Regions from separate parts of the Streptomyces sp. NPDC001410 genome, predicted to be linked through region 4. Evidence: riboswitches for the same ligand, from Rfam matches in the RefSeq annotation. Region 4 holds a riboswitch; each other region holds the start of a gene.
What was found. A riboswitch is a leader RNA that binds a small molecule or an ion and turns the genes downstream of it on or off. The one in region 4 is predicted to bind cyclic di-AMP.
Positions count from the first base shown of each region.

Region 1: another riboswitch for cyclic di-AMP. It lies ahead of ACFY3C_RS35295 (transglycosylase family protein); the one in region 4 lies ahead of ACFY3C_RS22400 (NlpC/P60 family protein).
Region 2: another riboswitch for cyclic di-AMP. It lies ahead of ACFY3C_RS37890 (M23 family metallopeptidase); the one in region 4 lies ahead of ACFY3C_RS22400 (NlpC/P60 family protein).
Region 3: another riboswitch for cyclic di-AMP. It lies ahead of ACFY3C_RS02915 (peptidoglycan DD-metalloendopeptidase family protein); the one in region 4 lies ahead of ACFY3C_RS22400 (NlpC/P60 family protein).

Region 1 is NZ_JBIAWE010000019.1:179,807-187,529, forward strand. It holds gene ACFY3C_RS35280 (tetratricopeptide repeat protein) at 1-9, shown strand, start outside; gene ACFY3C_RS35285 (cytochrome P450) at 6-1,283, shown strand; gene ACFY3C_RS35290 (transglycosylase family protein) at 1,480-2,535, shown strand; cyclic di-AMP (ydaO/yuaA leader) riboswitch at 2,719-2,887, shown strand; gene ACFY3C_RS35295 (transglycosylase family protein) at 2,892-3,569, shown strand; gene eno (phosphopyruvate hydratase) at 3,957-5,243, shown strand; gene ACFY3C_RS35305 (septum formation initiator family protein) at 5,344-5,820, shown strand; partial or broken gene ACFY3C_RS35310 (DUF501 domain-containing protein) at 5,849-6,250, shown strand; gene ACFY3C_RS35315 (exopolyphosphatase) at 6,455-7,411, shown strand.
Region 2 is NZ_JBIAWE010000022.1:139,971-147,693, forward strand. It holds gene ACFY3C_RS37880 (M16 family metallopeptidase) at 1-979, shown strand, start outside; gene ACFY3C_RS37885 (M16 family metallopeptidase) at 976-2,364, shown strand; cyclic di-AMP (ydaO/yuaA leader) riboswitch at 2,589-2,752, shown strand; gene ACFY3C_RS37890 (M23 family metallopeptidase) at 2,765-3,520, shown strand; gene ACFY3C_RS37895 (GntR family transcriptional regulator) at 3,719-4,414, shown strand; gene ACFY3C_RS37900 (HPr family phosphocarrier protein) at 4,598-4,879, opposite strand; gene ACFY3C_RS37905 (GNAT family N-acetyltransferase) at 5,057-7,723, shown strand, end outside.
Region 3 is NZ_JBIAWE010000001.1:664,768-672,490, forward strand. It holds gene ACFY3C_RS02890 (ATP-binding protein) at 1-684, opposite strand, end outside; gene ACFY3C_RS02895 (MBL fold metallo-hydrolase) at 1,068-2,249, opposite strand; gene ACFY3C_RS02900 (Glu/Leu/Phe/Val dehydrogenase dimerization domain-containing protein) at 2,433-3,611, shown strand; gene ACFY3C_RS02905 (TetR/AcrR family transcriptional regulator) at 3,707-4,327, shown strand; gene ACFY3C_RS02910 (SGNH/GDSL hydrolase family protein) at 4,404-5,189, opposite strand; gene ACFY3C_RS02915 (peptidoglycan DD-metalloendopeptidase family protein) at 5,362-6,273, opposite strand; cyclic di-AMP (ydaO/yuaA leader) riboswitch at 6,278-6,440, opposite strand; gene ACFY3C_RS02920 (alpha-galactosidase) at 6,744-7,723, opposite strand, start outside.
Region 4 is NZ_JBIAWE010000009.1:390,406-398,128, forward strand. It holds gene ACFY3C_RS22385 (NlpC/P60 family protein) at 1-343, opposite strand, end outside; gene ACFY3C_RS22390 (hypothetical protein) at 761-1,114, shown strand; gene ACFY3C_RS22395 (tellurite resistance/C4-dicarboxylate transporter family protein) at 1,118-2,086, opposite strand; gene ACFY3C_RS22400 (NlpC/P60 family protein) at 2,195-3,382, opposite strand; cyclic di-AMP (ydaO/yuaA leader) riboswitch at 3,391-3,563, opposite strand; gene pcrA (DNA helicase PcrA) at 3,828-6,320, shown strand; gene ACFY3C_RS22410 (peptidoglycan DD-metalloendopeptidase family protein) at 6,370-7,723, opposite strand, start outside.

The DNA.
Region 1 (7,723 bases), on a different contig from region 4:
CAGGAGTGACCAGCCGGCCCAGCCACCCCCACCCCCCGACCGCCCCCGACCTCTTCACCTGGGAGTTCGCCAGCAACCCCTACCCCGCCTACGCCTGGCTCCGCGGGCACGCCCCCGTGCACCGGACCCGGCTGCCCAGCGGGGTCGAGGCCTGGTTGGTCACGCGGTATGCCGATGCCAAGCAGGCCCTCGCCGACCAGCGGCTGAGCAAGAACCCGGCGCATCACGACGAGCCCGCGCATGCCAAGGGGAAGACCGGCATCCCGGGCGAGCGCAAGGCCGAGCTGATGACGCACCTGCTGAACATCGACCCGCCGGACCACACCCGCCTGCGCCGGCTGGTCAGCAAGGCGTTCACGCCCCGCAGGGTCGCCGAGTTCGCGCCCCGGGTGCAGGAGCTGACCGACCACCTCATCGACCAGTTCGCGAAGCAGGGCTCGGCCGACCTCATCCACGAGTTCGCGTTCCCGCTCCCCATCTACGCCATCTGCGATCTGCTCGGCGTCCCGCGCGAGGACCAGGACGACTTCCGGGACTGGGCGGGGATGATGATCCGGCACGGGGGAGGGCCGCGGGGCGGGGTCGCGCGGTCGGTGAAGAAGATGCGGGGCTATCTCGCCGAGCTCATCCACAAGAAGCGCGAGGCCCTGCCCGACGACCCCACCCCCGGCGAGGACCTGATCTCCGGCCTCATCCGCGCCTCCGACCACGGTGAGCACCTCACCGAGAACGAGGCCGCGGCGATGGCCTTCATCCTGCTGTTCGCCGGGTTCGAGACGACCGTGAACCTGATCGGCAACGGCACCTACGCCCTGCTCACCCACCCCGAGCAGCGCCACAGCCTGCAGCGGTCCCTGGCCGCGGGGGAGCGGGACCTCCTGGAGACCGGGGTCGAGGAACTCCTGCGCTACGACGGCCCGGTGGAGCTGGCCACCTGGCGGTTCGCCACCCGGCCGCTCACCATCGGCGGGCAGGACATCGCCGCCGGGGACCCGGTGCTCGTCGTCCTCGCCGCCGCCGACCGGGATCCGGAGCGGTTCGCCGACCCGGACGTCCTGGACCTGTCCCGCCGGGACAACCAGCACCTCGGCTACGGCCACGGCATCCACTACTGCCTCGGTGCCCCGCTCGCCCGTCTGGAGGGCCAGGCCGCGCTCGCCACCCTCCTCACCCGCCTCCCCGACCTGCGGCTCGGGGCGGACCCGGCCGAGCTGCGCTGGCGCGGCGGGCTCATCATGCGCGGCCTGCGCACCCTCCCCGTGGAGTTCACGCCCGCCCCCTGAGCGCGGCTCGAACAGGCCGGACACGGGCAGACGTTCGCACAGCCGAACATGACAGGCACTTTCTTCTGTGATCTTCACGTGATCTGCGCGGCATTAACTTGTGACAAGTGATCGTCTGCCGATACGTTCACTCATCAGCGTGGCCCCCGAGTTCCATCGGCCACGCCGGCCCCGCTGTCGCACGAAAGGCTTCCGCATGCTCTCCGGGAACGGTCGTCACCGTCGCCCCCGTCAGGCTCCGGCCCTCCTCGTCGCGGCCGGCGTGACCGGCTCCGCCATCGCCATCCCGCTGCTCGGCGCGGCGAGCGCCAACGCGGCCGACGGCACCACATGGGACAAGGTGGCCGAGTGCGAGAGCGGCGGCTCCTGGAGCGCCGACACCGGCAACGGTTACTACGGCGGCCTGCAGATATCCCAGGACGACTGGGACAAGTACGGCGGCACGAAGTACGCCTCCACCGCCGACCAGGCCAGCCGTTCGCAGCAGATCGCCGTCGCCGAGAGGATCCTCGACGACCAGGGCACCACCCCCTGGGCCACCTGCGCCCTGCTCTCCGGCATGACCTCGAAGTCCGACTCCGTGGACGTCGACACGGGCGTCTCGGACTCGGGCTCGGACTCCGACTCGGGCTCGGCGCACTCCGGGAACTCCTCCAAGTCCTCGGACTCGTCCAAGTCGGACGGCAGTTCCGATTCCGACGAGAATTCCGACTCTTCCGACCTGTCGGATTCATCCTCCTCGTCACCCTCATCCGACTCCTCCTCGGATGCGAAGGGCAGGCCGTCCCCGAGCGCTGACCAGGACGCCGACTCCAAGGGCTCCGGCAAGAGCACAGACACTCCCAAGTCCGACAAATCCGCATCGCCCGACTCCGGAGACGTTCAGGGGGACGAGTCCGTCACCACGGATCCCGCAACGGAGGGCTCGGACAATTCGTGGCAGACCAGCGGCTCTTCGAGCCTGGTCGACACCGGCGCCCTCGGCAGTGGCGGACGTCACCGTGGTGCAAGTGCGGACGAAAGCGCGACAAACGGTCAGAACGACACCCCGTCGGGTCGCCATGCCGGCCGCGACGCGGGCACCTACACCGTCCGCGAGGGTGACACCCTCTGCTCCATCGCCGACTCCCTTGACCTCGACGGCGGATGGCACGCGCTCTATGCCGGGAACAAGAAGGCCATCGGCGCCGACCCGAACCACATCAGTGCCGGTCAGACCCTGAAAGTCGGTGCCGAAGAGGGCGATAAGTAGCGGGAGTTGACGCCCCGCTTCGCTCCCTAATGTCCCTTTTGGTGAAAGTGTGGGATGAGTCTCAGAAGCCCTGATCGTCTTTGAAATTCCGCCCATCGCCTGTCTACGGTCAAGGCCGCTCGTCACCACGAGCCCCGGCATCCGCAACGCCGAGTCCTGCCAGCGGCCGCCCGGGAACAGTCGTCGCGTCATGCGCCGTAGGCAGGAGCGGGGGACCCAAGGTAAGTGCCGGGACCGGCAGTTGATGTCGGTACCGGCTTGGGGTGAAGCCGCGTCCCGTAAGGGCCGCGGCCGGGCAACTCAACCGGCCCGAACCCGACAGCTCACCTCGCAGGCGTCGGTGAGGGGATCGATCCATGCTGTTCTCCGGCAAGGGCACGCACCGTCGTCCGTTCAAGGCCACCCGTGTCATCGCGCTCGCCGGTGTCACCGGCGCCGCCATCGCCGCCCCGCTGATGGCGGCCGGCAACGCCTCCGCCGCCACCGCCTCCGAGTGGGACAAGGTCGCCCAGTGCGAGTCCGGCGGCAACTGGTCGATCAACACCGGCAACGGCTACTACGGCGGCCTGCAGTTCTCCGCCTCCACCTGGGCCGCCTACGGCGGTACCGCCTACGCCGCCCGCGCCGACCTGGCCACCAAGCAGCAGCAGATCACCGTCGCCGAGAAGGTCCTCGCCTCCCAGGGCAAGGGCGCCTGGCCGGTCTGCGGCACGGGCCTGTCGAGCACCCCGTACAGCGGCACCGCGGCGGCCCCGTCGAGCAGCAGCGCCTCGAAGACCACCACGACCACCACCCGCGCCACCGAGCAGCAGGCCGCCTCCCGGTCCGCCGAGCGCCAGACCGTCACCACCCCGACCGGCAAGAAGGTCAAGAAGGGCGACGGCGAGTACAAGGTGGTCAAGGGCGACACCCTCGGCACGATCGCCGAGAAGCACAAGGTCAAGGGCGGCTGGCAGAAGCTGTTCGAGCTGAACAAGGGCATCGTCGAGGACGCCGACCTCATCTACCCGGGCCAGCAGCTGCACCTGAAGTGACACCTGGCTCCCACCGGAACCACAGCGCTCTCACAAGGCCTGCCCCCACTCTGAAGGCCTCGTGAGGGTCTTCCCCCCGTCCCCACGGGCTCCCCGTCCCGGCGCGTGTTCCCCCGTACGCGCCGGGGCGGGGTTGTTTGTGCCCCCACCCTGTGTCCCCGCCTCGCTCCCCGCCCCGTTTCCCCTCTGTCTCCCCGCCTGTTTCCCCACTCTTCGGCCGGGCCTCATCCACAAGCCTCTTTGTTCCGAGCGTGAACAATAGGTACGGTCTCCCTGTCCCTCTCCGTCCACGGGTCGGTCGGTCGGTGGCCGACGCCCCCAGGACGGTTAGGCTCTAGGCGCAAGGCACACAAGCCCCGCACAACCAGCGTCACATCCACGAAGGAGATGCTCGTGCCGTCCATCGACGTCGTCGTAGCCCGGGAAATCCTGGACTCCCGAGGCAACCCCACGGTCGAGGTCGAGGTCGGCCTCGACGACGGCAGCACGGGTCGTGCCGCCGTCCCGTCCGGCGCCTCCACCGGCGCCTTCGAGGCCATCGAGCTGCGCGACGGTGACCCGAACCGCTACCAGGGCAAGGGTGTCGAGAAGGCCGTCCTCGCCGTCATCGAGCAGATCGGCCCGGAGCTGGTCGGCTACGACGCCACCGAGCAGCGCCTGATCGACCAGGCCATGTTCGACCTGGACGCCACCGACAACAAGGGCTCCCTCGGCGCCAACGCCATCCTCGGCGTCTCCCTCGCCGTCGCCCACGCCGCCTCCGAGGCCAGCGACCTCCCGCTCTTCCGCTACCTGGGCGGCCCGAACGCGCACCTGCTGCCGGTGCCGATGATGAACATCCTGAACGGCGGCTCGCACGCCGACTCCAACGTGGACATCCAGGAGTTCATGATCGCCCCGATCGGCGCGGAGTCCTTCTCCGAGGCCCTGCGCTGGGGCACCGAGGTCTACCACACCCTCAAGAAGGTCCTGAAGGGCAAGGGCCTGTCCACCGGCCTCGGCGACGAGGGCGGCTTCGCCCCGAACCTCGGCTCCAACCGCGAGGCCCTCGACCTCATCCTCGAGGCCATCAAGCAGGCCGGCTACGTCCCCGGTGAGCAGATCGCGCTCGCGCTCGACGTCGCCGCGTCCGAGTTCTACAAGGACGGCAAGTACGAGTTCGAGGGCAAGTCCCGCTCGGCCGCCGAGATGACCGAGTACTACGAGGAGCTCGTGGCGGCCTACCCGCTCGTCTCCATCGAGGACCCGCTGTTCGAGGACGACTGGGCCGGCTGGAAGGTCATCACCGACAAGCTCGGCGACAAGGTCCAGCTGGTCGGCGACGACCTGTTCGTCACCAACCCGGAGCGCCTGGCCCGCGGCATCGAGGAGGGCACCGCCAACGCCCTGCTCGTGAAGGTGAACCAGATCGGTTCGCTGACCGAGACCCTGGACGCCGTCGAGCTGGCCCAGCGCAACGGCTTCAAGTGCATGATGTCCCACCGCTCCGGCGAGACCGAGGACGTCACCATCGCCGACCTGGCCGTCGCCACCAACTGCGGCCAGATCAAGACCGGCGCCCCGGCCCGCTCCGAGCGCGTCGCCAAGTACAACCAGCTGCTGCGTATCGAGGAGATCCTCGACGACGCCGCGGTGTACGCCGGCCGCTCGGCCTTCCCCCGTTTCAAGGGCTGACCCCTCTCGGGCCAATCCTCAGCCAGTCGTACGTACGTCCCCGTACTCGGTCCCGTACCGTGTGCGGGGACGTACGCGCGTGTGAAGGGGAGGCGGGGACATGGCCGTGAAGGACCGGGACCGGTTCTCCACCGCGACCAGGCTCAAGCTGCTCGGCGAGCAGACGGCGGCCCGCGTCTACCGCTCCCAGACCAAGCGGCAGGCCCGCCGCTCCCGCCTCACCGGCCGCGCGGCGCTGCTGGCGCTCGTGCTGTGCTCGCTGATCGTCGCGCTCGCCTATCCGATGCGGCAGTACGTTTCCCAGCGCGCCGAGATCGCCGACCAGCAGCGGCAGCAGGAGCAGGCCCGGGGGCGCGTGGAACAGCTGCGCGACCTCAAGGCGCGCTGGCAGGACGACGCCTATGCCGAGCAGCAGATCCGGCGCAGGCTGCACTATGTGATGCCCGGCGAGACCGGGTACGTCGTGATCGACCCGGGCACGGCCAAGCAGTCCCGCGCCGACCTCAGGGCCGCCCACCGGCCCTGGTACGCGAACGTCTGGGACGGGGTCGACAAGTCCGACGCCTCCGACCAGTGAACCGACAGAAAGACAGCTGAACACAGTCATGGAAACGCCTCCGCCGCCCACTCCGCGTACCGAGCCGACCGACGCGGACGTCGAGGCCTTCAAGCAGCAGCTCGGGCGTCCGCCGCGCGGGCTGAGGGCGATCGCGCACCGGTGCCCGTGCGGGCAGCCGGACGTCGTGGAGACCGCCCCGCGGCTGCCGGACGGCACGCCCTTCCCGACGACGTACTACCTGACGTGCCCGCGCGCCGCCTCGGCGATCGGCACGCTGGAGGCGGACGGCGTCATGAAGGAGATGACGGAGCGGCTGCAGAACGACCCCGAGCTGGCCGCCGCGTACCGGGCCGCGCACGAGGACTACATCCGGCGCCGGGACGAGATCGAGGTCCTGGCGGGCTTCCCGAGCGCGGGCGGCATGCCCGACCGGGTGAAGTGCCTGCACGTCCTCGTGGCCCACTCGCTGGCCGCCGGCCCGGGCGTGAACCCGCTCGGCGACGAGGCGATCGCCATGCTCCCGGAGTGGTGGCGCAAGGGGCCGTGCGTGCAGCCGCTGGAGGCGCCCGACCCGGCGGACGAGCACCCGGGCGAGGAGGGCGCGGTCCTCGACCCCGCCGAGGCCCGCAGCGGCTTCTTCGCCGGCAAGCCGCTGGTCGCCGAGGGTTTCTCGCGGGTCGCGGCCGTCGACTGCGGTACGAACTCGATCCGGTTGCTCGTGGCCGACGTCAATCCGGCCACCGGCGAGCTGCTGGAGCTGGACCGGCGCATGACGATCGTGCGGCTCGGCCAGGACGTGGACCGCACCGGCCGGCTGGCGCCCGAGGCGCTGGAGCGCACCTTCGCGGCCTGCCGCGAGTACGCGGACGTCATCCGTGAACTCGGCGCCGCCAAGGTGCGGTTCGTCGCCACCTCCGCCTCCCGGGACGCGGAGAACCGGGACGACTTCGTGCGCGGTGTCGTCGGCATCCTCGGTGTCGAGCCCGAGGTCATCAGCGGCGACCAGGAGGCCGAGTTCTCCTTCACCGGCGCCACGAAGGAACTGAGGGGCCGCGAGGACCTCGCCAAGCCCTACCTGGTGGTCGACATCGGCGGCGGCTCCACCGAGTTCGTCGTGGGCGAGGACCACGTACGGGCCGCGCGGTCCGTCGACGTCGGCTGCGTGCGGATGACCGAGCGGCATCTGGTGCAGGACGGCAAGGTGAGCGACCCGCCAACCGCGGAGCAGATCGCCGCGATGCGGGCCGACATCGAGGCCGCCCTGGACCTGGCCGAGGAGTCGGTCCCGCTGCGCGAGGCGCGCACCCTGGTCGGCCTGGCCGGCTCGGTGACCACCGTGTCCGCGATCGCCCAGGACCTGCCCGAGTACGACTCCGCGCGCATCCACCACTCCCGTATCTCCCGCGACCGGGTCCGCGAGATCACCGAGTGGCTGCTGCGCTCCACGCATGCCGAGCGCGCCGCGATCCCGTCCATGCACCCGGGCCGGGTCGACGTCATCGGCGCGGGCGCCCTCGTGCTGCTCGCGATCATGGAGCGGACCGGGGCCGAGGAGGTCGTCGTCAGCGAGCACGACATCCTCGACGGCATCGCGTGGTCGGTGGCGTAGCTCTCTTTTGTTACTCGTTGGTAGCTGCCGACTGAGCAGGTCGGATAACGTCTGAGCGGGACTGGGGGGCCCTCGCGGGCCCCTCGGTGACGGTCGGTCGGAAAAGTTCGTGAAGTTCTTCACAAGGAATTTCGCCTCGTGGAACCGTAAAAAGGGGCCGGTTGGCCCTTCCGTGGATGCCCAGGCCGTTTGAACATGTTCAGACGGTGGATGCAACAGGGGCTCGGAAGGGGGTGCTCCAGGGGTGTTGCGAGGTGCTCACAGCCACCCCGGTCGCACAGAGAGGCAGCTCACGCGGCCTTGACAACGGGT
Region 2 (7,723 bases), on a different contig from region 4:
GAACGAGCGCCGCCAGCGCTACGACAACGTGCCCTACGGCACCGCGTTCGAGAAGCTGACCGCCCTCGCCTACCCGGAGGGCCACCCCTACCACCACACGCCGATCGGCTCGATGGCGGACTTGGACGCGGCCACCCTGGAGGACGCGCGCCAGTTCTTCCGCACCTACTACGCGCCGAACAACGCGGTGCTCTCCGTGGTCGGCGACATCGACCCCGTGCAGACCCTCGCCTGGATCGAGAAGTACTTCGGGTCGATCCCCTCCCACGACGGCAAGCCCGAGCCCCGCGACGGCTCCCTGCCCGAGATCATCGGCGAGCAGCTGCGCGAGGTCGTCGAGGAGGAGGTCCCGGCGCGCGCCCTGATGGCCGCCTACCGGCTCCCGCAGGACGGCACCCGCAAGGCGGACGCGGCCGACCTGGCCCTGACCGTCCTCGGCGGCGGCGAGTCCTCCCGCCTGTACAACCGGCTCGTGCGCCGCGACCGTACGGCCGTCGCGGCCGGCTTCGGCCTGCTGCGCCTGGCCGGCGCGCCCTCGCTCGGCTGGCTGGACGTGAAGACCTCCGGTGACGTCGAGGTGCCGGTGATCGAGTCCGCGATCGACGAGGAGCTGGCCCGGTTCGCCGAGGAGGGCCCCACGGCCGAGGAGATGGAGCGCGCCCAGGCCCAGTTGGAGCGCGAGTGGCTGGACCGGCTCGGCACGGTCGCCGGCCGCGCCGACGAACTGTGCCGGTTCGCCGTCCTGTTCGGCGACCCGCAGCTCGCCCTGACCGCCGTCCAGCGCGTCCTCGAGGTGACCCCAGAGGAGGTCCAGGAGGTCGCCAAGGCCTGCCTGCGCCCCGACAACCGCGCGGTCCTCGTCTACGAGCCGAAGCACCCGGAGACCGTCCAGGACGCCGACGTCCCCGAGGACCCGGAGCAGGAAGCCACCGTAGAGGCGGGCGCCGACAAGAGCGACAACGAGGAGACGGCCAAGTGACCGAGCTCGCCACGATGGACTTCCACCCCCAGCCGCAGCCGGGCGAGGCCAGGCCGTGGGCGTTCCCCGCCCCCGAGCGCGGCACGCTGGACAACGGCCTGACCGTGCTGCGCTGCCACCGCCCCGGCCAGCAGGTCGTCGCCGTCGAGGTGCTGCTGGACGCGCCCCTGGACGCCGAGAAGCCCGCTCTGGAGGGCGTCGCCACGATCATGGCGCGGGCCTTCTCGGAGGGCACCGACAAGCACTCCGCCGAGGAGTTCGCCGCCGAGCTGGAGCGGGCCGGCGCCACGCTCGACTCGCACGCCGACCACCCCGGCGTCCGCCTCAGCCTGGAGGTCCCGGCCTCCCGCCTGGCCAAGGGCCTCGGCCTGCTCGCCGACGCCCTGCGCGCGCCCGCCTTCGACGAGAGCGAGGTCGAGCGGCTGGTCCGCAACCGCCTGGACGAGATCCCGCACGAGCTGGCCAACCCGGCCCGCCGCGCCGCCAAGGAACTCTCCAAGGAGCTGTTCCCGGCGACCTCGCGCATGTCGCGGCCGCGCCAGGGCACCGAGGAGACGGTCGAGAAGATCGAGGCGGCGGCCGTGCGCGCCTTCTACGACCGCCATGTGCGGCCCGCCACCGCCACCGTGGTCGTGGTCGGTGACCTCACCGGCACCGACCTGGACGAGCTGCTCGCCGACACCCTGGGCGCCTGGACGGGCACCCCGGGCGCGCCGCGACCCGTGCCGCCGGTGACCGCCGACGACACCGGCCGGGTGGTCATCGTCGACCGGCCGGGCGCCGTCCAGACCCAGCTGCTCATCGGCCGGATCGGACCCGACCGGCACGACCGCATGTGGCCCGCCCAGGTGCTCGGCACCTACTGCCTCGGCGGCACCCTCACCTCCCGCCTGGACCGCGTCCTGCGCGAGGAGAAGGGCTACACCTACGGCGTGCGCTCCTTCGGGCAGGTCCTGCGCTCCGCGCCGGACGGCACGGGCGCCGCGATGCTCGCGATCAGCGGCTCCGTGGACACCCCGAACACCGGTCCCGCGCTGCAGGACCTGTGGACGGTGCTGCGCACGCTCGCGGCGGAGGGCCTGACCGACGCCGAGCGCGACGTCGCGGTGCAGAACCTGGTCGGTGTGGCGCCGCTGAAGTACGAGACCGCGGCGGCCGTCGCGAGCACGCTGGCGGACCAGGTCGAGCAGTACCTGCCCGACGACTTCCAGGCGACTCTGTATCAGCAGCTCGCCGGCACCGGCACCGTGGAGGCCACCGCGGCGGTCATCAACGCCTTCCCGGTGGACCGCCTGGTGACCGTTCTCGTCGGTGACGCGGCCGAGATCAAGGCGCCGGTCGAGGCGCTCGGTATCGGCGAAGTCACCGTCGTGACAGCCGAGTAGCGGCTTCACCGCGCCCCGCGCGCGTGGGGGCCCTGACGACCCGACGGGTCGTCAGGGCCCTTTGCTGTGCGGAACTCTTCCCCAGATGTCCGAATTGGGGCAGAGGTTGCCTGTCTGGCCTGTGGGATGCGCTACAAAAGCCCGGATCCGTTTGGGGATCGAAAGTCGGGCCGCATAGCGTCGACCGGGCTGTTCGTCAGGCAGTGCGCCGCGCCCGCGGCACCGGACAGTCATCGCCGAGTCCCCCCACGGCGCGAGCCAGGGGAGCCGGGGACCCACCGCAGTCCCTGGGGTGAATCGGACGCCCGCGCACCGGCGAGGGGGTCCGTAGGAGACCTTCCTGCTCCGAACCCGTCAGCTAACCCGGTAGGCGAGAGGGAAGGAAAGGACCAGCAACTTCATGGCGTTCATGTACGCCACCGGGAAGCACCGCAAGCCCGGCCGGGTCAAGCGCACCACCGTTCAGGCGGCCGGTGTCGCGGCCCTCACCACCACCGGTGTCGTCGGCACCCTGGCGGCCGGCCCGGCGCTCGCCGCGGACAACTCCGTCGAGGACACCGGCCTCACCCCGGTCATCACCGCCAGCGACTCGGTCGCCGAGCAGATCGACGCGCAGGCCGAGGCCCAGCTGGTGGCCGCCCGGCAGAAGGCGGCCGAGGAGGCCGCGGCCAAGGTGGCCGCCATGGAGGCGAAGAAGGAGCGCGAGGCCCAGGCCCGCGCCGCGCGAGAGGCCGAGCGCAAGCGCCTGAACGCCTTCGTCGCCCCGATCGCGCACTCGTACGTCTCCACCGGCTACAAGGCCAGCAGCTCCCTGTGGTCCTCCGGTTCCCACACCGGCATCGACTTCCACGCGGCCAGCGGAACGTCCGTCCACGCGGTCGGCTCCGGTACGGTCGTCTCCACCGGGTGGGGCGGCGCGTACGGCAACCAGATCGTGATCCGGATGGCCGACGGCATGTACACCCAGTACGGCCACCTGTCGTCCATCGGCGTCGTCGTGGGCCAGAAGGTCCTCCCGGGCCAGCAGATCGGCCTGTCCGGCGCGACCGGCAACGTCACCGGACCGCATCTGCACTTCGAGGCCCGTACGACCTCCGAGTACGGTTCGGACGTCGACCCGATCGCCTATCTCCGCCAGCACGGCGTGAACGTCTGACGCTCCGGCGCACGACATCCCGAAGCCCCGGCTCACGAGCCGGGGCTTTCGCCGTTTTTCGCAGTGCCTGCGGCATCCGCTGTCCAAAAAATATCCATGGATTCCGGCCTGCCGTCGGAAATTCCGGCTCATTGCAATAGAGTCACGGAACATGCGTCCATCGTCGACGTTTCACGGGGATTAAAGCGGAGGTCGGTCATGCGTATTCCGGCGCACTCGGTGTGCACGGCGATCCGGGACGACATCGTCGCGGGTGTCTACGAGCGCGGCGGCCGCCTCACCGAGGAAGTCCTCGCCCGCCGCTACGGCGTCTCGCGCGTCCCTGTCCGTGAGGCCCTGCGCACCCTGGAGGCGGAGGGCTTCGTGGTGACCCGGCGGCACGCGGGCGCGTGCGTGGCCGAGCCGACCGAGCAGGAGGCCGCAGACCTGCTGGAGATGCGCACGCTCCTGGAGCCGCTCGGCGCCTCCCGGGCCGCCCAGCGGCGCACCGAGGCCCATCTGAAGGTGCTGCGAGGGCTGGTCCGGCTGGGCCAGGAGCGGGCCAGGCGGGGCAGCAGCGACGATCTGCGCTCGCTGGGCGGCTGGTTCCACGAGACGCTGGCGCAGGCCTCCGGAAGCCCCTCGCTGTCCTCGATGCTGACCCAGCTGCGGCACAAGATCGCCTGGATGTACACGGTGGAGGCGCCGCCGAGTCCGGTGGACTCCTGGGCGGAGCACGGCGCGATCGTGGACGCGGTGGCACGCGGTGACAGCGAGCGCGCGCGGGCGATCACGGCGATGCACACGGAGCGCTCGACGGGCGCGCACCGGTTGCGGTTCACCTCGGGCGGGGACCGCTCCGAACGTGTGAGGAACTCGCAACATGCCGTAAACATGCAGAGCCTGCGGCATTAACACGGGCGCCGTATACAAAGAGGGGATATTCGGCGGGCGGGTATTTCCGCTGCCCTTTTCCCGGCGCGCCGTGAATTCGCGGTCGTGTGCCTTCGGTGTGCCTGTGGTGAATTCCCCGGACCGGGCGCCAAAAAGGCGGAGGCCGCGCCACCCGGAAAGGGCGACGCGGCTTCCTGGCATACCTCAGACGGTCTCGGGGAGCTCTTCCAGGCCCTCGGAGACCAGCTTGGCCAGACGGTCCAGGGCGATGTCCGCGCCCTCGGCGTCGGAGGCGAGGACGATCTCCTCGCCGCCCTGGGCACCCAGGCCCAGGACGGCCAGCATGGAGGCCGCGTTGACGGGGTTGCCGTCAGCCTTGGCGATCGTCACCGGGACACCTGCGGCCGTGGCGGCCCGGACGAAGATGGATGCGGGGCGGGCGTGGAGGCCCTCGGCCCAGCCGACGTTGACGCGGCGCTCAGCCATGTGTTGCTGCCCTTCGGTGTTCAGGGTTGTCTAGACCAGTTTCCCATATCGCAAAGCGTGCCCGGAACGGTCCTTCGTCCCGCTCCGGTGTGCCGTCGGGCCGCGGCCTCGGTCCGACTTCCGTCCTGCACAGACTGCCTCGCGCCGTTGTCGTACGCGAGCCTTACTCTGGGGCCCATGCAGAGCCCGGCGGACCGGCAGGACCGGCACGAGTACCCCGCCCACTGGGAGGCGGACGTGGTGCTGCGCGACGGGGGTACCGCGCGCATCCGGCCCATCACCGTTGATGACGCCGATCGCCTCGTCAGCTTCTACGAGCAGGTCTCGGACGAGTCGAAGTACTACCGCTTCTTCGCGCCGTACCCACGACTCTCCGCCAAGGACGTCCACCGCTTCACGCACCACGACTTTGTGGACAGGGTGGGACTTGCCGCCACGATCGGCGGCGAGTTCATCGCCACCGTACGCTATGACCGCATTGGTGCCGACGGTCTGCCCGCCTCCGCGCCCGCCGACGAGGCCGAGGTCGCCTTCCTGGTGCAGGACGCCCACCAGGGCCGTGGGGTCGCCTCGGCCCTCCTGGAACACATCGCCGCCGTCGCCCGCGAGCGCGGGATCCGCCGCTTCGCCGCCGAGGTGCTGCCCGCCAACACCAAGATGATCAAGGTGTTCACGGACGCCGGGTACACGCAGAAGCGCAGCTTCGAGGACGGCGTCGTACGTCTGGAGTTCGATCTCGAACCCACCGACCGCTCCCTCGCGGTGCAGCGCGCGCGGGAGCAGCGCGCCGAGGCCCGCTCGGTACGGCGGCTGCTGGCACCCGGCTCCGTCGCGGTCGTCGGCGTCGGCCGCGCGCCCGGCGGGGTGGGCCGCAGCGTCCTCGGCAACATCCGGGACGCCGGCCATCCCGGCCGTCTGTACGCCGTGAACAAGGCCTTCCCCGAGGACCTCAAGGAGGTCGACGGGGTGCCCGCGTACCGCTCGGTGCGGGACATCGAGGGCCCGGTGGACCTCGCCGTCGTCGCCGTACCGGCCGAGCACGTGCCCGCGGTCGTCTCCGAGTGCGGCGAGCACGGGGTGCAGGGACTGGTCGTGCTGTCCGCCGGGTACGCCGAGAGCGGGCCAGAGGGGCGCGAGCGGCAGCGGGCCCTGGTCCAGCTCGCGCGCGCGTACGGCATGCGGATCATCGGCCCGAACGCCTTCGGCGTCATCAACACCGCGCCGGACGTCCTGCTGAACGCCTCGCTCGCCCCCGAGATGCCCCGCCCGGGCCGCATCGGCCTGTTCACCCAGTCCGGGGCCATCGGTATCGCGCTGCTGTCCCGGCTGCACCGGCGCGGGGGAGGCGTCACCGGGGTCACCGGGGTGTCCACCTTCGTGTCCGCCGGGAACCGGGCCGACGTGTCCGGCAACGACGTCCTCCAGTACTGGTACGACGACGCGGAGACCGACGTCGTCCTGATGTACCTGGAGTCCATCGGCAACCCGCGCAAGTTCACCCGCCTCGCCCGGCGCACGGCGGCGGCGAAGCCGCTGGTCGTCGTGCAGGGGGTCGGCTCCGCGCCGCAGGGGCACGCGGTACGGGCCACCCGGCTGCCGCACGCGACCGTCTCCGCGCTGCTGCGGCAGGCCGGCGTGATCCGGGTGGACACCATCACCGAACTGGTCGACGCGGGGCTGCTGCTCGCCCGGCAGCCGCTGCCCGCGGGGCCGCGCGTGGCGATCGTCGGGAACTCCGAGTCGCTCGGCGTGCTGACGTACGACCGCTGTCTCGCGGAGGGGCTGCGGCCGTCGCCGCCGCTGGACCTGACGACCGGGGCGACGGCGCAGGACTTCCATCGGGCGCTGTCGCGGGCGCTGGCGGACGAGACGTGTGACGCCGTCGTCGTCACGGCGATCCCGGCGATCGGAGAGGGATCGCCGGGGGACGCGGAGCTGGCGGAGGCGCTTCGGTCGGCTGCGGCTGCCGTTCCGGGCAAGCCGGTGCTCGTGGTGCACGTGGAGCTGGGAGGGCTTGCTGAGGCGTTGTCGGCTGCGGCCAGTACGTCACCACAAGCCCTCGCGAAGGCGCCCGGCGTCGAGGGCGTTGCCCACCCGTTCCACCCCGCGGACCGACTGCCCACCACAGCGGCAGCCCCTCCCGAAAGCCCTGAAAGCCCGGTAGACCCCACCCCTGAAGGCGCCGACTCCCGCCTCATCCCCGCCTATCCCGCCGCCGAGCGCGCCGTCCGGGCCCTTGCCGAAGCCGTGAAGTACGGCCAGTGGCGGCGGGAGGCCGCCGATCCGGGCAGGGTGCCGGAGTACGACGACATCGACGAGAAGGGGGCCGCCGAGCTGATCGGAGGGCTGCTGGAGCGTGGGCAGGGGCTCACGATCGGGCAGGCGGACACCTGCGAGCTGCTCGAGAAGTACGGCATCCACGTGCGCCGGGCGCTGGCCGCCCCCACCCCGGACGCCGCCGCCGAGGCCGCCCGAACCCTCGGCTACCCCGTGGCCCTCAAGGCCACCGCCCCGCACCTCAGGCACCGGGCCGACCTGGGCGGCGTACGCCTCGACCTGGCGGACGAGGAGCAACTGCGCAGGGCCTACGCCGAGTTGACCGAGCTGTTCGGGCAGCCCGAGGAGCTGCGGCCGGTGGTGCAGGGGATGGCACCCCGGGGTGTCGACACGGTCGTACGGGCGGTGATCGATCCGGCCGCCGGGGCCGTGCTGTCCTTCGGCCTCGCCGGGGCCGCCTCGCAGCTGCTCGGAGACATGGCGCACCGGCTGATCCCGGTCACCGACCGCGAGGCGACCTCGCTGGTGCGGTCGATCCGGACGGCGCCGCTGCTGTTCGGCTGGCGC
Region 3 (7,723 bases), on a different contig from region 4:
GGTGGCCAGATGATCGACGTGGAACAGGCCCTTGAGGAGTGCGGGGTCCTCGATCTCGTGTTCCAGGTCGTCGAGGATCGAGATCTCCCGGTGCACCAGGGACTGGAGCCGCCGCGCGAGGTTGACGAAGACCTCGAGCTTCTGCTCGCTGCCCGCCTGGCTGGAGAGCCGGCTGGCCTGCACGACGGCGGTGACGGCGCCGTCGTACGCGTGGGCCAGGTCGGCGGCGAGCAGCTCGAAGTCGTCGGCGCCCTGCGGCGGGCGGCGGCGCGGCCCCTGCTGCGGCGGGGTCTCGCCGTGGCGCAGTGCCTCGACGAGGGCACGCAGATCGGCCTCGCCACGCGCGGCGCTGCGGCGCAGGGCGACGACACGGTCGCTGACCGAGCGGGCGGCCCGGTCCGCGGCCACGGCGGCGATCATGATGCCCGCGACGGTCACCGCGACCGCTCCGGCGAGCACGACCCACAGGGTGGGCGCGGGGCGTGCGCCGGTGGAGCGGATGCTGAACAGGACCGCCGCGCTGGCGCTGAGCGCGACCGCGACGGGCGGCAGCACGGCGAGCCGCATGAGCTGAGGCCGTATATGCGTCTCGGGCAGTGCGGGAGCGGGTCGGGCGACCGGTCGTCCGTGGCGACCGCCCTCACGGCGGTCGGCACGGGCGGCCGGTGCACGGAGGTGAGACATCTGCGTCCTCGTACTGGTCCGTCGGGCTGCCATCCGGACACTCACAGTAGTCGCATGAGCATCACGTGCGGTGGGCAGTTGACAAAGTCACCCGCAGAGGATCCCGCTCTGGTATGAGGCTTCGTACGACAGACCGATAACCGTGTCGCACCCATCGATCCAACCCGAAAGAGACCGAAACAACCTGCTCAAAAGCGGTCACGAGAACGAGGGGGAGATCCGCGCTCCGGAGCCCCCTCCACATCACCTCAATCCCGGCACGAGACACGAGACCCCCGCCGAAGCGCTCCGGCCACCCTCCACCCGCTCCGAGAAATTGTCACGGAGAGTATCAGCGATGGCCTTGGCTCAAGGTCGGACAGACGCCGCACGCGGGCCATCGATCACCCGTGGTCGAGCCCCTTGCGCACGCCGGGCTCGGCGGCCAGTGCCCCGAGCGCCCGCCAGGTGCGGCGGACGGTACCGGAGACGCCTCGCCACCAGGGCTCGGCGGGGAGCTTGCCGGCGGGCTCGAAGGGCTCGCCGGGTCGGGGCAGCGCCACCGCCTGGCCGGCCTCCTCGGCGGCTTCCTTGGTCCACTCGCCGGGTTCGGCCCACGGGTGCGGGGCAAGGTTGAAGGTGCCCCAGTGGATCGGCAGCAGCACTCCGTGCGGGTCGCCGCCCTGGAGGTCGAGGTGGGCGCGCAGGCCCTCCTCGGGGGTCATGTGGATGTCGGGCCAGAACTCGCTGTACGCGCCGATCTGGATCATCGTGGCGTCGAACGGGCCGTGGGCCGCGCCGATGTCCTTGAAGCCGTCGAAGTAGCCGGTGTCACCGCTGTGGTAGACCCGGTGCTCCTCGCCCGCCACGGCCCAGGACGCCCACAGGGTGTGCTGGTTGTTGCGCAGGCCGCGGCCGCAGAAGTGGCGGGCCGGGGTGGCGGTGAGGGTGAGTCCGCCGACCTTGGTGGCCTCGTGCCAGTCGAGTTCGCGCAGCCGGTCCGCGGACACGCCCCAGTGTTCGAGATGGGCACCGACGCCCAGCGGCACGGCGAACACGGTGTCCGTGTCGGCCAGCGCCTTGATCGTGGGCATGTCCAGGTGGTCGTAGTGGTCGTGCGAGACGACCACCACGTCGACCGGGCCGAGCGCGGCCAGCGGCAGCGGCACCGGGTGCAGCCGCTTGGGCCCGGCGAAGGGGAACGGGGAGCAGCGCTCGCCCCAGACGGGGTCGAACAGGATCCGGTGGCCGTCGATCTCCACGAGCACGCTGGAGTGGCCCATCCACGTCACCCGCAGCCCCGTGGCCGGCGGCTTGGCGAGGTCGGCCAGGGTGGTGGCGTGCACCGGGACGGTGCCGCGGGGGGCGCGCAGCGGCCGGGTGTCCTTGTCCAGGAACACCTTGGCGAAGTCGAGCATGGAACCGGAGGGCCGGGTGCGAGCGGTGCCGCCGGGGTTCTGGAAGACGCCGTCCTTGAAGTGGGGGGAGCGGCGGATGCGGGCCATGCGCTCACCGCTCGGTTCCGCGCCGAAGGCCTCGGGCTGAAGCATGCCGAGCCCGAAGCTCTGGGAACGCAGACCGGTCACGGTACCTCCTGGTGGAGTCGCTGAGGTCCTCCATTATGGTCGGCGCCCCCGACAGGCCGGGGTGGCCGGGGTCACAGTCCGGCGTCCTGCGCGCACAGCTGAGGATCCGTCGCACGTTGACAGGCCGTCCACCGGCTCCGAATACTGACTCGCGATTCAGTAACCCTCACCCGGGAGACCCCCATGACCGCCCCTCTGATGTCGCTCGTCTGGACCGACCACATCACCGGCCGCCGGGGTTTCCTGGTGGTGGACCGGCTGGTGCGGGGCGTGGCCAGCGGCGGGCTGCGGATGCGGCCCGGCTGCACCCTGGAGGAGGTCGCCGGACTGGCCCGCGGCATGACGATGAAGGAGGCTCTGCACTACAACCCCGAGGGCCGTTATGTCCCGCTCGGCGGCGCCAAGGGCGGCATCGACTGCGATCCGCAGGACCCCGGGGCGTACGGGCTGCTCGTGCGCTACCTGCGGGCCATGCGGCCGTACATCGAGAGCTTCTGGACCACCGGCGAGGATCTGGGCCTCACCCAGGACCTGGTGGACCGCGCGGCGGCGGAGGCGGGCCTGGTCTCCTCGGTGCAGGCCGTGTACCCGCTGCTGGACGACGAGGCGGCGGCTCGCAAGCGGCTCGCGGACGCCTTCGCGGTCGAGGTGGACGGCATCGGCCTGGACGAGCTGGCGGGCGGCTGCGGGGTCGCCGAGTCGGTGCTGGCCGCCCTGGACCGGGCGTCGGTGCCGTACCGGGGCACCCGGGTGGCCGTGCAGGGCCTGGGCACGATGGGCGGGGCCACGGCCCGCTTCCTCGCGCGCGCGGGCCTCACGGTGGTGGCCGTTGCCGACATCAAGGGGACCGTCGCCAACCCGGACGGTCTCGACGTGGAGGCGCTACTGGCCGCGCGGGACGCCTACGGCACGGTCGACCGCTCGGTGCTGCGCCCCGGCGACCGTGAACTGCCCGGCGACGCGTGGCTGTCCGCGGACGCGGAGGTGCTGGTGCCGGCCGCGGTGTCGTACGCGATCGGCACCGCCGAACAGGAGCGGATCACCGCCCCCTGGATCGTCGAGGCGGCCAACATGCCCGTCCTGCCCGAGGCGGAGGCTCTGCTGGCCGCGCGCGGGGTGACCGTGCTGCCGGACGTGGTGGTCAACTCCGCCACGAACGCCTGGTGGTGGTGGACCCTGTTCGGCGACATCGGCCCGGACGCCGACGAGGCGTTCGCGCACATCCGCCGTTCGATGCGCGCCCTGGTCGACCTGATGCTCACGCGCGCGGAGGCCGACGGTACGACGCCGCGAGCCGGCGCCCACGCCCTGGTGACCGACCGACTGCCGGTGATCGCGGAGCGCTTCGGGTGGTACCGCTGACACAGGCCGGGCGCCCACGGGACCGCGGCACGCGAAGTGGCCGCGGGAGCCGGGCTCTTTCGGTGCGGCCCTGGGCGACGGATTAGGGTGACCGCGTGGCGAGAGTGCGGTTGAGTGTGGCCGAGCGGCGGGAGGAGTTGCTGCGGGCCGCCATCGAGCAGATCGAGGCGCGGGGCGTGGCGGCGGTGAGGATCGCCGACGTGGCCTCTGCGCTCGGTGTGAGCAACGCGCTGGTGCTGTACCACTTCTCGACCAAGGAGAAGCTGGTCGCCGAGGCCTTCACCTATGCGGCCGCGGACGACCTCGCGCATCTGCGGGGGCTGCTGGACCGGCGGACCTCCGCGCTGCGCCGCCTGCGGGCCGCCGTGCGCTGGTACGCGCCCACGGGCCAGGCCAAGGGCTGGCGACTGTGGATCGAGGGCTGGGCGGTGGCACTGCGCGAGCCCGCCCTCCGGCAGGTCACCCGCGATCTGGACCAGCAGTGGAAGGCGGCGATCACCGCGGTCATCGCGGAGGGCGTGGCGGGGGGCGAGTTCGAGTGCGCCGACCCCGCGGGAGCGGCGCTGCGGCTCACCGCGCTCCTCGACGGTCTCGCGGTGCAGCTCACGTCGTACCCGGGCTCGGTGCCGCGGTCCCGGGCGCGGCAGTGGGCGGACGAGGCCCTGGCCCGGGAACTCGGGCTGGGCCGGGAGGCGTTGACCGAGCCGAAGCGGTGAGCGTCCGGTCGGTGCGGTGGTACGGATGTGCCCCGCACCGCCGGGCTCGCGCGGTGCGGGGCACGGACGCCGGCCGTCACGCCACCGACGCGATCCGCATCTTGATGTCGTCCGGCGACAGGGTGCCCTTCGCCGTCACGTGGTCGCCGGAGGACTCGCCGCGCAGCCGGCGGCCGATCCACGGGACGAGGTACTCGCGGGCCCAGTGGACGTCGTCGCGGCGGACCTCCAGGGTGCCCCGGGGCGGGAGCGGCGGCCAGGGCTGCTCCGGGTCGGCCGGGATCTGCAGGCCGAGGGCCTGGCCTGCGCGCAGCGCCACGCGCGTGTGCCCCTCGGGTGAGAGGTGGAGCCGGTCGTCGTCCCACGCCCTGCGGTCCTGGACGGACTTCAGGGACCACAGGTCGAGCACGGGGCACCCGTACCGGTCGGCGATGGCGCGGACGTGCCCGTTGTAGGTGGCGATCTTGCCGCGCAGATGCTTGAGCAGCGGGACGCCACGGGTGTCGAAGCCGGTAGTCACGAGCACGGTGCCCGCGACGTCGGTGAGCTGGGACACGGCCCGCTCGAAACGCTCGGCCACCTCGTCCGGGTCGGTGCCGGGCCGGATGATGTCGTTGCCGCCCGCGCAGAAGGACACGAGGTCCGGGGCGAGTTCGACGGCCTTCGGGAGCTGGTCCGCCATGATCTGGTCGAGCAGCTTTCCGCGCACGGCCAGGTTGGTGTACGCGAAGTCGCCCTCGGGACGCCGGTCCGCGAGCAGTACCGCGAACCGGTCGGCCCAGCCCACGAACGCCCCGTCGGGGCCGGGGTCGCCCACGCCCTCGGTGAAGCTGTCCCCCACCGCCACGTACGACCCGATCAGTGATCTGTTGTCATTCTTCGAATCGTCTGCCACGTCGGACCATGATTCACCTTCGGATGTGACCTACGCGACCGTAGGCAGGGGTTGACGAACGGTGAGATGAGACACCCTTAAATGATTTGCCAATCCTGGAATAACGCCACGGTCAGGCGTGTTGACGGTGCGCACACGCTCAGACGGCGACGCCGTGCGAGCGGAGGTAGCCGAGCGGGTCGATGTCCGAGCCGTAGTTCGGCGTGGTGCGGATCTCGAAGTGCAGGTGCGGGCCGGTCACGTTGCCGGTCGCGCCGGAGAGGCCGATCTGCTGGCCCGCGGTCACGGTCTGGCCGGCCGAGACGGAGAGCTGCGAGAGGTGGGCGTACTGGGCGTAGTAGCCGTCGTTCAGCTTGATGACGACCTGGTTGCCGTACGCGCCGCCCCACCCGGCGGAGACGACGGTGCCGGCGGCGACGGCCTTGAGCGGGGTACCGGTCGGCACGACGAAGTCGACGCCGGTGTGGTGGCCGCTGGACCACATGCTGCCGGCCACGTGGTAGGCGGTGCCGATGGTGGCGCCGACGACCGGGAGGGTGTAGCCGGTGGAAGGCACGGAGGGCACCGAGGGGGCGGAGGGTGCGGTGGCGGCACCGGAGGCCTGGCCCGACTGGGACCGGGCCGGGGATGCCGGCGCCGGGGCGGAGGGCTCGGTGTGCGTCCGGGCCACCTTCGCGCCGAGCGACAGCTTCAGGCCCGGGTGGATCAGCGAGGGGTCCTGGCCGACGGCCTGCCGGTTGGCGTCGTAGAGCCGCTGCCAGCCGCCGCTGACGTGCTGCGCGTCGGCGATCTTCGCCAGCCAGTCGCCGGACTGCACCGTGTAGGTGCGCACACCCGAATTCAGCTGCGCGGCCGCCTTCTTCACGGTCGTCTTTTCCACGGCCGGAAGGGACTGCACGGCCTTTCCGGAAACGGACTGCGTGGTGGCGGCGTGCGCTCCGGTGGCCCCGAGGAGCGGCAGGGCCAGCGCGGCACCGCCGGTTCCGGCGACGGCGATCGAGCGGGTGAGACGCGGGGTCTTGGGACGGCGGTGCTTACCCTTCGTGGGCATGGCGCTTTCCTCTCCGGCGCCTGCGAGGTGAGCTGACGGGTTCGGGCTGGAGCTGCCCGGCCGCGCGGTGCGTGGCTGCACCCCAGCCTGTTCCGGAGACCGGGACAGGCAGTCGTACCTGGCGGGTCCCCCGCTCCTGCCGAACACGGGTGAAGTGTGTGGGGACTCCGGGCGGCGGCAGGATTCGGCGTTCCGTCCGGATTGGTGGCGAACGTAAGCGAGCAAGACGCAACCGGACAAGAAGCAGTTTCCCGGCGTCGGCGTTTCAAGTGATCGAATTCGGGAATTCACGGTCACTCTCCGTGAATTCCCGAATCCTCCCCCTTTTCAATTGCCTTCGCTTTTATGGGGATTACGTGGACATGACGCGCGACGCACGGTCACGAATATGACGCTCCTCACGCGCCGACTTCCCACGCCCCCTTACTCCAGAGCGAGTTGGAATGAAGGCTCCAATTCGGACAGAACACTCAGATGCGGCGTAGCCGGAGAACCGTCGCATCCAGGTCACCCTTCAGTCCGGTGCGCAGCCCGTGGTGCAGCAGGACGACCCCGCGGTGCACTTCGCTCGTTTCGCGGCATTCGTACGACGCCTTCGGGTCGAGTCCGCGCAGCCGCAGCGCCGGCACCGGCTCGCCGTAGTGCTGCGCCTGGAGGCAGGCGAGGACCACGGCCTCGCCCCCGAGGACGTACTGGACGGCGCTCAGACCGCCCGTCGGGGGCCGCAGCCGGTACTGGTCGCCGCGCTGGACGACCGGTCGGATCTCCTTGTAGAGGTCCACCCAGCGACGAGCCTCGGCCAGCTCCTCCCCGGTCCACTCGGTGAGGTCGCCGCCGACGCCGAGGACCCCGGCCATCGAGCTGACGAAGCGGAACCGCAGCGAGCTCTCCCGCCCGTTGAGCTGGGTGTTCGGGCTGTCGGTGACCCAGGCGGCCATGACCCGCGCCGGATGGATCTGGCTGAAGCCGTGCTGGATCGCGAGCCGGTCGAGCGGGTCGGTGTTGTCGGAGGTCCACACCTGGTCGGTACGGCTCATCACGCCGAGGTCGATCCGCCCGCCGCCGCCCGAGCAGGACTCGAAGGCGACCGAGGGATGGGCGGCGCGCAGCCGGTCCAGCAGGGCGTACAGGGCGCGGACGTGGTCCACCCACAGACGCTGCGGGTACGGCTCCCCGGGCCAGCCGGCGTCGGTGAAGCAGCGGTTGAAGTCCCACTTCACGTAGTCGATCGGGGCGCTCGACAGGAGGGTGTCCAGCTGCTCCCAGAGGTACTCCTGGACGTCCTCGCGGGCGAGGTTGAGGACGAGCTGGTTGCGCAGTTCCGTCCGCTTACGTCCCGGTTGGTACTGCACCCAGTCGGGGTGGGCGCGGTAGAGGTCGCTGTCGGGGTTGACCATCTCCGGCTCGACCCAGATGCCGAACTGCATGCCGAGGCCGTGCACCTGGTCGG
Region 4 (7,723 bases):
TCCCGCCCTCGCGGTACTGCGCCGCCGCGTACGAACCCAGCGCGTTCCGGGCCGCGTTGAGCTTGTCCTGCTTCCGGGCGGTCTCGTCCCGCAGCGAGTTCAGCCGCCGCTGGGCCGTGTTCGCCTTCTCCTTGGCGCCGTTGTACTTCTCGGTGGCGGTCTCCGCCTCCTGGTACAGCTTGTCCACCCTGGACTTCACCTGCGTCGGTGTCAGCTGCGGCTCGGCGTGGCCGGTTCCGTCGAAGGCCGTGGCGGTGGCCGCGCCCGCCAGGGCGAAGGTGACGGCCGTGCGGGCCGTGGTTCCGCCGAGCGAGCGCTGTCGGGGCTTGCGGTGCGCTGCCACCTGGACCGTCACGTCCTTCCGTAGGACTCCTGCGACCGAACGAGCGGTGCGTCCGGCGACGGCCCGCACAGGGGAAGCGGGCCGCCGCCGGACCTTTCTCGGCGGTGGTGCCCGACTGCCGCCCCTGGCCCGGGCGGCGGTGGGGAGCCGGTCACCTGGGGGAGGACGCTAAACCCGAGTGTGACGGGCTGGTAACGCGGAGTGCGGAACTGACTTCGAGCGATCGAAGGGCGACCGCATATGACCGGATTGCCGGTATGGAGTCGTCGCCTTCACATAGCGTGGTGACCGATGCGCGGAATGTGGGACACACGGGAGCCATGTGCTGCTATGGGGCGCATATATGCAGGATGCACCGGTGCTCCTGGCGGGCCCGGTGACAGAGGGCTCCCGGGCCCCTGATTAGGCTCCGGGCTCATGGACGTACTCATCCATCTCTTCGTCGGTCTGCACATCATCGGCATCGCCGCGCTGCTCGGCGGTTTCCTCACCCAGATGAAGGCGATGGGCCAGGGCACGGCCCGCTTCGTCCCCGGGATGCTGCACGGCGCGTTCACCATGCTGGTCACCGGTGTGGCCCTGGTCGGCCTCAACCAGGCCCAAGGCGCTCACCTCAACACCGTCAAGATCGGCGTGAAGCTCGCCCTGCTGATCGTGATCCTCGGGCTGGTCTACGTGAAGCGCGACGAGGAGAAGGTGGACAAGAGCCTCTTCGGGCTGGTCGGCCTGCTGACCACGGCGAACATCTTCATCGCCGTGCTGTGGACGTGACGCTCAGCGCCGTCCGCTGATCCCGGCGCGGGCCGCGAGGGCCGCGCCGGCCGCGACCGCGACCCAGGCCGCCACCGCCACCCACACCAGCACCCGCCCCGGCCCCTTCAGCCACCCGATGCCCACGGCGGCCGCCACCGACAGCGTGGCCGCCCCGGTCATCCCCATGGGGAACACCGTCGCCCAGCGCCGCATGTCGTAGCGCAGCCGCGGCCGGGCCACCTCGGCGGCCAGCAGGACCACGTACCAGGTCAGGTCCAGGAAGACCAGCGCCACCGTCACGTTCCGCAGCACGCCCCGGTCGTCGTCGTTCCACAGGTACAGCCGCGGACTGTCGGCAGAGAGCAGCTTCGCCCCGGCCAGCCCCGAGATGGCGAGCGCCCCGCCCGCGATCCAGTGGTCCCCGGCCCCCTCGAGGATCTGCCGCGGATCGAAGCGCGGCAGGGCGAGGCCGTAGAGCACCAGGCCCAGCCAGAACAGCACCAGCGCGGCGTGCGCGAGCCAGGCCGTCGTCTCGGCCGCGGCCGGCGTGGCCGCCAGCACCGCAAGCCCCTGTGTGGCGACACAACACAGGAACACCGCTCCCGGCATGTGCCGCTCCCAGTGCTGTATGACCAGGTACAGCAGCACCGGCCAGAGCACCACGGCCAGCGCCAGCGCCGCCTCGGCCGGCGTCTGCCGGCCGAGCGCCGAGAACCGGGTGCCGAGCACGGCCGTGGCGGCGACGGCGGTGAGTGAGCCCGGGCTGTGCGCCTCGGCCACCCAGCGCTCCCGCTGCGCCACCAGCCGTACGAGGAAGTCGGCGGCCAGCGCCACCCAGGCGACGCAGGCCAGCCACAGGAAGACCCGGGACACCGTCTCGGGGCCCGTCAGATGCAGGCCCACCGAGACGATGCCGGTCGCCATGACGGCGGCACCCGCTGCCGGCGGACGCCCCGCCCACCACGTACGCAGAGCTGAGATGCCGGGCATGGGCCCGATGCTAGGCAGCCGCGCGGGCGGGGCGCGGAGGCCACGCGCGCGCGTGGCGCTCGGAACTTCGAATAAGGGGACGGTCGGGCTGGACGAAGGGGGTGGTGGTCAGGCGGGTCGGACAAAGCTGTGGATGATCGATTCGCCGCCGTAGTAGATCGACTCCTCGCGGACGTACGCGCCCGGCTTGGGGGCGTGGATCATCATGCCGTTGCCTATGTAGATGCCGACGTGGCTGATGTCGTCGTAGAAGAAGATCAGGTCGCCGGGCTGCGCATTGGCCAGGGAGACCGTGGTGCCGGCGTTCACCTGGTCGTAGGTGGTGCGCGGGAGCGAGACGCCGGCGGCCTTCCAGGCGGCCTGGGTGAGGCCCGAGCAGTCGTACGAGCCGGGTCCGGTGGCGCCCCACACGTAGGGCTTCCCGATCTGGGCGCGGGCGAAGGCGATCGCCTTCTCGGCCTTGGTGGCGTACGTCCCGGAGGACGTCGACGAGCCGCCGGAGGTCGACGAGCCGCTGGACGTGGACGAGCCGCTGGACGTGGACGAACCGCTCGCCTGCGCCTGGGCCTCCTCCTTGGCCTTGGCCGCTGCCGCCTGCTGCTTGGCCAGCTCCGCGGCCTTGCGCGCGGCCTCCTCCTGCTTCTGCCGCTCGATCGCCGCCAGCCGGGCCTTCTCCTCGGCCGTCAGCTGGGACAGCAGCTCGCGCGCGGAGGCGAGCTTCTTCTGGACGGTGGCCTTGGCGGTCTGCAGTTCGTTCTGCGACTCGGACAGCGTCTGGAGGCTCTTGGCGGCCTCCTGCCGCTTCTTCATGGTCGCGGCCTGCTCGGTGACGTAGTCGTCGACGGCGCTCTTCTGCCGCGAGGTCAGCCGGTTCATCAGCTGGCTCTCGTCGAAGTAGTCCTGGGGACTGTCCGCGAGCAGGAAGGTGGCGGTGTCGGTCGAGGCGGTCCCGGTCCGGTACTGGGCGGCGGCGAACGTGCCCAGCTCCTCGCGGGCCTTGTTCATCCGGGCGGTCCGCCGGGCGACCTCGTCGCGCAGGCTGTCGATGTGGGTGCGCTGCTTGCCGGTCTGCTCCTTGGCGGCGTTGTACTTCTCGGTCGCCGACTCCGCCTGGCGGTAGAGGTCGTCGACCTTCTTCTCGACCTCCTCCAGGCTCGGCTTTCCATCGGCCGCGGGAGCGGCGTCGGCCGTCTGGGACAGCACGGCCACGGAGGTGAGGGCGGCGGTGGCGAGGACCGGGGTGCGGAAACCTGCTCCGAGTGTGCCCGCGGGGCGCGACTTGCGGTGCGACGCCAAGGGAGGCGACTCCTTCCATGTGCCGCCTACCGGGTTAGCTGTCGGGTTCGGGCGGGTGGTCGGAAGGTTTGCCCTACGGCCCTCGTCCCGGGACGGGACGTGTGCCGATTCACCCCAGGTTCGGTGGGTCCCCGGCTCCGGGCACCGTGCGGGGGCGCGCCGGACTCGGCGGAGGCCGCGCGGATCGGCGACGTTCGCCGGAAGGGGGCGTGCGGCCCGCCCCGCAACCTAGCCAACTGGTGTGTCTCGTGTGAAGGTTGGTGCACGATATGTCCGATACATTTTCGTGACCTGGGTGTGGGATCGCTCCCGTGTCACGGGGTGATTCCGCTGTGTGAGGGGCTGTTCGACCGTCCTGGGGCGCGAAGGACCCGCCTTTTCCGAACCGGCCATGTTCCCGGGACGGCAGTCGGTTGTCGGTGCGGCGCCCTAGACTCGGAGAGCGATGAGCAGCCTCTTTGACGACAGCTTCCTGGCGGACCTCCAGGCCCCTCGCGGGCGCGAGGAGGAGCCCCCGCCGCCGCCCGAGGACGATCACGCTCCGGAGCCGCTTCCGGACGATCTGTTCGGCGGGAAGTTCGATGTGCCGCCGGACCGGGACGCGTACTACCGCGACGGCGCACCTCGCCCCGCGCTCGACGCGGCGGCGCTCCTGGAGGGGCTGAACGAGAACCAGCGCGCCGCGGTCGTCCACGCCGGCTCCCCGCTGCTCATCGTCGCCGGCGCAGGCTCCGGCAAGACCCGTGTGCTCACCCACCGCATCGCCCACCTGCTCGCCGAGCGGAACGTGCACCCGGGCCAGATCCTCGCGATCACCTTCACCAACAAGGCCGCGGGCGAGATGAAGGAGCGCGTCGAGCAGCTCGTCGGCCCGCGCGCGAACGCGATGTGGGTCATGACCTTCCACAGCGCGTGCGTACGGATCCTGCGGCGCGAGTCGAAGAAGCTCGGCTTCACGTCGAGCTTCTCCATCTACGACGCCGCCGACAGCAAGCGCCTGATGGCCCTGGTCTGCCGCGATCTGGACCTCGACCCCAAGCGCTTCCCGCCCAAGTCCTTCAGCGCCAAGATCAGCAACCTCAAGAACGAGCTGATCGACGAGGAGGACTTCGCCGCCCAGGCCGCCGACGGCTTCGAGAAGACCCTCGCCCAGGCCTACGCGCTCTACCAGTCGCGGCTGCGCGAGGCCAACGCGCTCGACTTCGACGACCTGATCATGACGACGGTCAACCTGCTGCGCGCCTTCCCGGACGTCGCCGAGCACTACCGCCGCCGCTTCCGGCACGTCCTGGTCGACGAGTACCAGGACACCAACCACGCCCAGTACGCGCTGGTGCGCGAGCTGGTCGGCACCGGCGAGCATGCCCCCGAGGACGTCGACACCCCGCCGAACGAGTACGACCTCCCGCCCGCCGAACTCTGCGTCGTGGGTGACGCGGACCAGTCGATCTACGCCTTCCGGGGCGCGACCATCCGCAACATCCTCCAGTTCGAGGAGGACTACCCGAACGCGACGACGATCCTGCTGGAGCAGAACTACCGCTCCACGCAGACCATCCTGTCCGCCGCCAACGCGGTCATCGAGCGCAACGAGTCCCGCCGCCCGAAGAACCTGTGGACCAACGCCGGCCAGGGCGCCCGGATCACCGGCTACGTCGCCGACACCGAGCACGACGAGGCCCAGTTCGTCGCCGACGAGATAGACCGCCTCACGGACGCGGGCGAGGCGAAGTCCGGTGACGTCGCCGTCTTCTACCGCACCAACGCCCAGTCCCGTGTCTTCGAAGAGGTCTTCATCCGCGTCGGCCTGCCCTACAAGGTCGTCGGCGGCGTCCGCTTCTACGAGCGCAAGGAGGTCCGGGACGTCCTGGCCTACCTGCGCGTCCTCGCCAACCCCGAGGACTCGGTGCCGCTGCGCCGCATCCTCAACGTCCCCAAGCGGGGCATCGGCGAGCGCGCCGAGGCGATGATCGACGCCCTCTCCCAGCGCGAGAAGATCAGCTTCCCGCAGGCCCTGAAGCGCGTGGACGAGGCGTACGGCATGGCCGCGCGGTCCACCAACGCGGTCAAGCGGTTCAACACGCTGATGGAGGACCTGCGCACGATCGTGGAGTCCGGCGCGGGACCGGCGACCGTCCTGGAGGCGGTGCTCGAACGCACCGGCTACCTGGCCGAGTTGCAGGCCTCGACCGACCCGCAGGACGAGACCCGCATCGAGAACCTCCAGGAACTCGCGGCCGTGGCCCTGGAGTTCGAGCAGGAGCGCGGCGAGGGCGAGTCGGTGGCGCTGTCCGACTTCCTGGAGCAGGTCGCGCTGGTCGCCGACTCCGACCAGATCCCCGACGAGGACGAGGAAGGCTCCGGCGTCATCACCCTGATGACCCTGCACACCGCCAAGGGCCTGGAGTTCCCGGTCGTCTTCCTGACCGGCATGGAGGACGGCGTCTTCCCGCACATGCGCGCCCTCGGCCAGACCAAGGAGCTGGAGGAGGAGCGGCGGCTGGCGTACGTCGGCATCACACGCGCGCGGGAGCGGCTCTACCTCACCCGGTCCACGCTGCGCAGCGCCTGGGGCCAGCCGTCGTACAACCCGCCCTCCCGCTTCCTGGAGGAGATCCCGGCCACCCATGTGGAGTGGAAGCGGACGGGAGCCGCCGCCCCGGTGTCCTCCGGGCCGGCCTCCGGGATCGCGGCCTCGCTGTCCTCGTCCCGCTCCCGCTCGTCGGCGGCGGGCGCGTCCGGGTTCGCCACCCGGCGGGCCTCCGAGAAGCCGGTCGTGTCCCTGGCCGTCGGCGACCGGGTCACCCACGACCAGTTCGGGCTCGGCACGGTCGTCGCGGTGTCGGGCGTGGAGGACAAGGCCCAGGCGACGATCGACTTCGGGGACGGGAAGCCGAAGCGGCTGCTGCTGCGGTACGCGCCGGTGGAGAAGCTGTAGGGAGACGAGTGAGCCCCGCCGGATCGGCGGGGCTCGGTTCGTCAAAGGCTCAGGTCGGGTCCAGGCCGTGGCTGCGCAGCCACGGCAGGGGGTCTATGGCCGCCCCGCCCGCCGGCCGTACCTCGAAGTGCAGGTGCGGGCCGGTGGAGTTGCCCGAGTTGCCGGAGTAGGCGATCGCGTCTCCGGCCTTGACGGTCGTACCGGAGGCGACGCGGTAGCTGGAGAGGTGGCAGTACCAGGTCTCCGTGCCGTCCTTCGCCGTCACGATCATCATGTTGCCGTAGGCGCTGTTCCACTTCGTGGAGACGACGCCGTCGGTGGCGGACATGACCGTGGTGCCGTACGAGACCGGGAAGTCGATGCCCGTGTGCACGGACATCCAGTTCACGCCGGCCTGGCCGAAGTAGGCGCTGAGCCCGTGCTGCGAGACCGGCAGCGCGAACTTGGGACGCAGCCGCTCCTTGAGCGCGGCCTCCGCGGCCGCCTTCTTCTGCTGCAGTTCCTGCTGCGCCTTGAGGTCGATGCGCTCCTGCGTCCGGCTGGCCCGGTCGGCGAAGTCGTCGGCGCCGGCGGAGAGGGTCCGCAGCTGGGAGTCCAGCTTGCTGTTGGCGACGGACGGCTTCACCGCGTGCGCGTCCGAGGCGGTGGCGGTGGTGTCCTTGTTGCCGTCGGTCAGGCTGCCGACGGAGGCGGCGGCGATCCCGGCGACGCCCATCACACAGACCGAGGGCACGGCGACGGTCAGCAGCGCGGAGCGTTTGGGGGGCGTACGGCGCCGGGAACGCGCCGCACTGCGGGAGCCCGCGCGGGTCGCCGGGGCCGGGGTGCCCTCTTCCTGGTCGTCGAGCAGGGACGGTACGGCGGGCAGCTCGCCCGTGTCGCCGAACTCGCCGTCCTCGGAGGGCATTTCGGTGAACTCGCCGACGTGCTCGAACGTGGTGGTGGCCTGCTGGTCGAACGGTTCGCCGACCTGCTCGAAGGTGGCCGTGGCCTGGTGGTCGAATGGTTCGCCGACCTGCTCGAAGGTGGCCGTGGCCTGGTGGTCGAATGGTTCGGCAAGCTGCTCGTGCGGCGCGGCCGCGCCGTCGGAGTTCCACTGGGTGGCGTCGTACGTGCCCGTCTCGAACGACTGCGTGCCCCACTCCCACTGCTGGGTGGGGTCGGCGGCGGCGGACTGGTCGGGCTGGAGCCAGGCGCTCGCGTCCCACTGGCCGCTGATGTCGTTCCCGGTGGGCTGTGCGGGGACCGACCAGGCGGTGTTGTCGTACACGCCCGAGTCGTAGGCGGCGTGATGCTGGGCCGCGTACGGGTCGTAGTTCAGGGTCTGGCCGGTGCCGGTCTGCCACTGCGTGGTGCCGTACGTGCCGGTGTGCTGCTCGTTGCCCGGGAGGCCGCCGAAGAGC